Regions from separate parts of the Nocardioides dokdonensis FR1436 genome, predicted to be linked through region 2. Evidence: riboswitches for the same ligand, from Rfam matches in the RefSeq annotation. Region 2 holds a riboswitch; the other holds the start of a gene.

Region 1 (3,394 bases), 400 kb from region 2:
GACACGCAACGAACCGACGACCAGGGTCAGCACCGGCAGCGCCACGAGCGCCAGGAGCAGCGCCGTCGCCGCCAGCTGGGGCACGTCGCTGCGGCGGGGTCGGCGCGGCGGGGTCGTGCTGCGCGCCAGGGTCGGGTCGGGCACCGCGCGCAGCCGGCCGGCCACGACGAGCAGCGCCACGACCGCGACGAGCTGGAGCACCGAGAGAGCGGCCGCGGCCTGGAGGTCGAGGTACTCGGTGGTGAGCAGGTAGATCTCGGTCTCGACCGAGGAGTAGCGCAGCCCGCCGAGGGTGAGGACGATGCCGAAGGCGGTGGCGCAGAAGAGGAACACGACGCTGGCCGAGGACACCACCGCGGGGCGCAGCATCGGCCAGGTCACGGTGCGGAAGACCTGCGCCGGGGAGGCGCCGAGCGCCGCGGCCGCCTCGCCGGGCCGGGAGTCGAGGCCCTCCCAGGCGGCTCCCACGCCCCGGATGACCACCGCGACGTTGAAGAACACCAGGCCGGCGACGATCCCGGCCGCGGTGCCGTCGAGGTCGACCCGGCCGCCGGTCAGCGCCACGACCGGCCCCGACTCCCCCAGCAGCTGGCGGAACGCGACCCCGACCACGACGGTCGGCAGCACGAACGGCACCAGCAGCGCCGCGCGCACCACCCGGCGCCCGGGCCAGCGCAGCCGGTGCAGCGCGTAGGCAGCAGGCAGTCCGAGCAGCACGGCGAGCACGGTCGCGACCGTGGAGGACCACACCGTGAACCACAGCACCCGGCCGGTGCGCGGTCGGGTGAGCACCTCCAGCACCGCCCCAACATCGAGGTCGCCGTCGACGACGAAGCCGCGCCCGATCATCCCGGTCACGGGCAGCACGAAGAAGACGCCGAGCACCGCCAGCGGCAGCCCGGCCAGGGCGGCCAGGCCGAGCAGCCGGCGGGGTGCGGTCATCAGCGGCTGACCAGGTCGCCCCACTCGCGCAGCCACGCGTCGCGGTTCTCGTCGATCTCGTCGGGGTCCACGGCCCAGGGCTCGTCGGGCCGCTCGGTGAGGTCGGCCCACTCGGCCGGCAGGTCGGTGCCCTCGACGACCGGGTAGACGTACATCGAGCCCGGCAGCGCCTGCTGGACCTCCGGCGAGAGCAGCCACTCCACGACGGCCTGCGCGCCCGCGGGGTTGTCGGCGCCGCGGAGCATGCCGGCGTACTCGACCTGCTCGTAGCAGGTGTCGAGCAGCGCGCGGGTGGTCGTGCCGCCGTCCCCGTCGACGGTGAAGGCCGGCGAGGAGTCGTAGGACGTCACGATCGGGCGGTCGCCCTTGCCGCCGCCCTGGGTGAAGTCCACCTGGTAGGCGTCCTCCCAGCCCTTGACGACCGCGGTGTCGTTGGCCAGCAGGTCCTCCCAGTAGCCCGTCCAGTCGTCGCCGTACGCGGCGATCGTGGCGAGCAGGAAGGCGAAGCCGGGTGAGCTCGTGGTCGCCCCGGAGGTGACGAAGAGGCCCTCGTACGCCGGGTCGGTGAGGTCGTCGAGGGTCTCGGGCGCATCGAGGTCGCGCTCGTCGAACCAGGTGGTGTCGACGTTGACGCACACGTTGCCGGTGTCGACCGGGGTCAGCGCGCCCTCGTCGTCGCCGGGCAGGCGGTGCGCCTCGACACCGTCGGGGGCGTCGATCTCGACCGGCGCGAAGACGTCGGCGTCCAGCGCACGGGAGCCGAAGGTGTTGTCGACGCCGAACGCGACGTCACCGATCGGGCTGTCGGTGTTGAGCACCAGCTGGCTGGTCAGGGCGCCGGCGTCGCCGCTCGCGCGCAGCTGGAGGTCGTAGCCGCTCTCCTCCTCGAAGTCCTTCACCAGCTGCTTGGGCAGGAAGAAGCTGTCGTGGGTCACCAGCACGACCTTGCCCCCGCCGGACGGGGCGCCGTCCTGGCCGGAGCCGGACGCGGTGACGGGGTCGTCGCCGGTGCCGATCAGCGAGCAGCCGCTGAGGGCGAGGCTCAGCAGCGCCGCGGCCGCCGTCCCCGTCGTGCGAGCGGTCCTCGTCGGGTGACTCGTCCTCGTCGGGTGGATGGGCGTACGCATGCGTCGCATCTGGACTCCCTTCGCCGGTGCTAGCCGGAGCAGGTTCGGAGGGTCTGCGGCTGGTCCGCACTCTCAGCACCGCCCGTGGTCCGGGCGGGTGCTCCCCTGTCTGTGTGCTGGCCAGCGTAGCCCCGACCTCGACGAGGCGGACCCGCCCACCCCCGTGGTGGGATGGCGCCATGCCGAGCCTGCGCCACGACCTGCTGGCCCTCCTCGTCCCGCGGCTGCGGGGCGCCGGCGCCGCGCGTGATGAGGACTCCGAGCGCGCCGCCGTCGAGGCCTGCCACGCGGACCTGGACCGCTCGCTGCCCACCCGCGCCGTGCCCGGCCTCACGCGCCGCTTCGACCACGAGGTCGACCACAGCGCGGGCTTCCCCGTGCACGTGCTGACGCGACGCGGCGCGTCCCCCTCGCGCACCCTGCTGTGGCTGCACGGCGGCGGGTTCGTCTCGCCGATCGACGCCCTCCACGTCCGGTACGTCGCCCGGCTCGCCGCCGCGCTCGACGTGCGGGTGGTGCTGCCCGACTACCCGCTCACCCCGGAGCACACCTGGCGCGACTCGCACCAGGCGCTGGTCGACCTGGCGACCGGGTGGGCGGGGCGCGGCGGGCTGCTGCTCGGCGGCGACTCGGCCGGTGGCGGGCTCGCGCTGGCGGTGGCGCAGACCCTGCGTGACCGCGGCGAGGTCCGGCCCGAGCACCTGCTGCTGATCTCGCCGTGGGTCGACCTGACCACCTCCAGCCCGGCCACGTCGTGGTTCGACCGTCGAGACCCGTGGCTGCAGCTGTCCCGCATGCGCCTCTACGCCCGGTGGTGGGCCGGCTCCGCCGACGACCAGGCGCGGCCCGAGGTCTCGCCCGCGCTGGGCGACCTGCGCGACCTGCCGCCGACGCTGATGTTCTGCGGCAGCCGCGACCTGCTGGTGCCGGCCTGCCGCCGCCTCGCCCGCCGCGCCGCCGACGCCGGCTGGGACCTCACCTACGTCGAGGAGCCCGGCGCGATCCACGTCTACCCGCTGCTGCCCGGCGTCCCCGAGGCCGCCCGTGCCTGGGACACGACCCTCGAGCTCGTGCAGGCGGCCCTCCCGGATCCGGAGTCCCCGCGATGACCCTGACCATCACCGCGCAGCCCTTCGCCGCCCTCGACGCGCGAGCGGCGTACGACGTGTGGCGGCTGCGCCAGCTGGTCTTCGTCGTCGAGCAGGAGTGTCCCTACCCCGACCTCGACGGCCGCGATCCCGAGCCCGGCACCCGGCACGTGCTGCTCACCGAGGACGGCGAGCTCGTCGGGTACGCCCGGGTGCTCGACGACGCGATCGTGTGGC
Region 2 (3,394 bases):
GACATGGACGGGGTGCTCGACCTCGTAGGCGGGGCCGAGCACGCGGAGCGGTCGGTGCGGAGCCTGCGCCGGGGTGGCCGCCTGGTGGTCGTGCCGTCCCCCGACGACATCCCATCCCGCGACGTGCTCGACGAGGCCGGTGTCAGTGCGACGTGGATCCTCGTCGAACCCGACTACGCCGCCCTGGAGGCCGTGGCGCAGATGATCGGCTCGGGGACGCTGCGAGTCGTCGTGGGTGACACACGGCCGCTCGAGCGGTTGGCCGAGCTGCACGAGATCGGCGCGACGGGCGGTCCGTTGGGCAAGCTGGTCGCCACCATCGGTTGAGCGCCGACCCAGCGGCTGCCTGCGCACGTGTGCGGCTGACTCCTCCCACGCCCCCTGAACAGAAGGACTCCACGATGTCCACGATCATGATCACCGGCGCCACCGACGGCATCGGCCTCGCCACCGCCCAGCGGCTCGCCTCCCTCGATCACCGGCTCGTCCTGCACGGACGCAGCCCAGGCAGGCTCGCCGACGCCCGCGCAGCCGTCGAGGCGCAGCGGGCCGGGTCAGTCCTCGCGACCGCGCTCGCAGACCTGTCCGACCTGTCCGAGGTCGACGCACTCGCCGCTGCCGCCGCCGACCTGAGCATCGACGTGCTCGTCAACAACGCCGGCGTTTACCACACTGAGCACCCGGTCACCGTTGACGGGCTCGACGTCCGCTTCGTCGTCAACACCATCGCCCCGTACCGACTGACACGTCTGCTGCTTGCGCACCTGCCCGCCAGTGGACGCGTCGTCAACCTGTCGTCCGCCGCTCAGGCGCCCGTGGACCTGCAGGCGCTCGCCGGTGGGCGCCGGCTCGACCACGGCACGGCCTACGCCCAGAGCAAGCTCGCCCTCACCATGTGGACTCGTCACCTCGCTGACCAGGTCGGACCCGACGGGCCGGTCGCCGTTGCTGTCAACCCCGGCTCGTTGCTGGCTTCCAAGATGGTCCGGGACGGCTTCGGCATCGCCGGCAACGACATCAACATCGGTGTCGAGGTCCTCGTCCGAGCCTCGACGAGCGGCGAGTTCGCCGATGCGGGCGGAAAGTACTACGACAACGACGCGGGCCGGTTCGCCGATCCGCACCCCGACGCGCTGGACCCCGAGAAGCGCGCGGCCCTTGTCGCGGGGATCGACCGCGTCCTCGGACGATGACCGGGAACGACCCGACGACGCGGCCCGGTCGATGGCCCGGCGGGGATGCGGCCGACGTGGTCAGCATGCTCTTCCGTCTGCTGTGGGACGGGGCCTTGACGTCACCTCCCACGTCCGCGCTACGGTCTGCTCGTCCACCACGGGAGCTCGCGGCAGCGGGCTGAGAGGGAGCTGTTCCGCTCCGACCGTTGAACCTGATCCGGGTAAAGCCGGCGAAGGAAGCGAGGAGCGAAGCGTGCTGCCACGTCTGTTCTGCCTGGTCGGCCCCGCCGACGACCTGTCCGTCCTGCCCGGGCTGGCCCGGCTCGGGATCCGCGGCTTCCAGGTGCGTGCCAAGCACTGGTCCACGCCGGTCTCGGACCGCCAGGCCCTCGAGCTCGTACGCCGCGTGGTCGCCGCGGTGCGCCCGCACGGCGCCGTCGTGGTCGTCGACGACCGGGTCGACCTGGCGCTGGCCGGCGCGGCCGACGGGGTCCACCTCGGGGCGCTGGACCTGCCCGTCGCCGAGGCGCGGCGGATCGCCCCCGGGCTGCTGCTGGGCGCGACCTGTCGGGACCGCGACGAGGTGTGCCGTGCCGCCGCGGACGGCGCGGACTACGCGGGCCTCGGGCCGGTCTTCGACACCGTGAGCAAACCCGGACTGCCGCCCGCCCTGGGCCTGGCCGCCATCACCGCGGCCGCCGGTCCGCTGCCGCTGCTGGCCATCGGTGGCCTCGACGCCCCCCGCGCCCGACAGGCCCGCGAGGCCGGGGCCCACGGGGTCGCCGTGATCGGTGCCCTGTGGCGTCCGCCCGACCCCTTGCAGGCCGCCCGGGAGCTGCTCGACGCCGTCGCGTGAGCGGCACCGACGCGGCCCGCGTCGAGATCCTCGGGGCCGGCGTCATCGGGCTCGCGGTGGCCGACGAGCTCCGGCGTCGCGGTCACGAGGTGCGCGTCGTCGACCCCGCCCCGGCCCGCGGTGCGTCGTGGGCGGCGGCCGGGATGCTCAGCCCCGCCGCCGAGGTCTGGCACGACGAGCCGGCCCTGCTCGACCTGGGCCGGCGCAGCCAGGCGTCGTGGCCCTCCTGGGGTGACCGGCTCGGGGTCCCGCTGACCCGCGGCGGCACCCTGCTGGTCGGGCTGGACGCCGACGACCTGCGCGACGTCAAGCGCCAGGCCACGCTGGTGCGGAGCCTGGGCGGCCGGGTCGAGGACCTCGACGGGGCTCGGGTGCGCGCGCTGGAGCCGACGCTCGCGGGGCGGGTGCTGGGCGGGGTGCTGCTGCCCGACGACCACAGCGTCGACCCGCGTCGGGTCCTCGCCGCCCTGCTCGACCGGGTCCCGGTGCAGCGTGACCCCGGCCCGGCCGGCTGGGCCGAGGTGACGGTCCTGGCCACCGGCGCGTCGCTGCCGTCGGCGTACGCCGCACGGCTGGGGCCGGGTCTCGTGCGGGGGGTGCGCGGGGAGGTGCTGCGGGCCCGCAGCGACGACCCGCCGACCCGCCCGGTGCGCGGCTGGGTGCGCGGGCGTCCCGTCTACGTGGTGCCCCGCGCCGACGGCGAGGTCGTCATCGGCGCCACCAGCGAGGAGCACGACCAGCCGCCGGTGGTGACGCTCGGTGGCGTGCACCGCCTGCTCGACGCGGCCCGCGAGCTGGTGCCCGGGCTCGACCGGGCCGAGCTGCTCGAGGCGCTGGCCCGCGACCGGCCCGGCACCGCCAACGGGCTGCCGTTGGTGGGCCCCACCCACGACCCCCGGGTGGTGCTGGCGACCGGCCACTTCCGCCACGGCGTGCTGCTCGCGCCGCTGACCGCCGAGCTGGTCGCCGACCACCTCGAGAGCGGCCGGGTCGACCCGGCCACCGACCCCCGCCGACTCCTGGAGGACCGATGAGTGCCCCGACCACCCCGCAGATCCTGCTCAACGGCCGGCCCGCGCCGCTCGTCGCGAGCGTGCGTGACCTGGTGCCCGACCCCGACGGCAGGGCCGTGGCCGTCAACGGTGCGGTGGTGCCCCGCGCCGAGCACGGCACCCACCGGCTGCGCGACGGCGACGTCGTCGACGTGGTGACGGCGGTGCAGGGCGGATGACGCGGGCGGCGACGACCGGTACCGGGGCGCTGCGGGTGGCGGGGGAGGAGCTGTCCTCCCGGTTGCTGCTGGGCACCGGCGGCCTGCCCGGGCTGTCGCTGCTGCCGGCGGTGCTGGAGGCGGCCCGGCCCG

Evidence for each region. A riboswitch is a leader RNA that binds a small molecule or an ion and turns the genes downstream of it on or off. The one in region 2 is predicted to bind thiamine pyrophosphate.
Region 1: linked by a shared signal. The riboswitch ahead of I601_RS08190 (thiamine ABC transporter substrate-binding protein) and the one ahead of I601_RS10090 (thiamine phosphate synthase) in region 2 are both predicted to bind thiamine pyrophosphate.

What each region holds. Positions count from the first base shown of each region.
Region 1 covers NZ_CP015079.1:1,730,538-1,733,931, reverse strand. The annotation lists gene I601_RS08195 (ABC transporter permease) at 1-942, opposite strand, end outside; gene I601_RS08190 (thiamine ABC transporter substrate-binding protein) at 942-2,069, opposite strand; TPP riboswitch at 2,068-2,186, opposite strand; gene I601_RS08185 (alpha/beta hydrolase fold domain-containing protein) at 2,249-3,178, shown strand; gene I601_RS08180 (GNAT family N-acetyltransferase) at 3,175-3,394, shown strand, end outside.
Region 2 covers NZ_CP015079.1:2,131,292-2,134,685, forward strand. The annotation lists gene I601_RS10080 (NADP-dependent oxidoreductase) at 1-327, shown strand, start outside; gene I601_RS10085 (SDR family NAD(P)-dependent oxidoreductase) at 402-1,193, shown strand; TPP riboswitch at 1,323-1,432, shown strand; gene I601_RS10090 (thiamine phosphate synthase) at 1,429-2,031, shown strand; gene thiO (glycine oxidase ThiO) at 2,028-3,065, shown strand; gene thiS (sulfur carrier protein ThiS) at 3,062-3,262, shown strand; gene I601_RS10105 (beta/alpha barrel domain-containing protein) at 3,259-3,394, shown strand, end outside.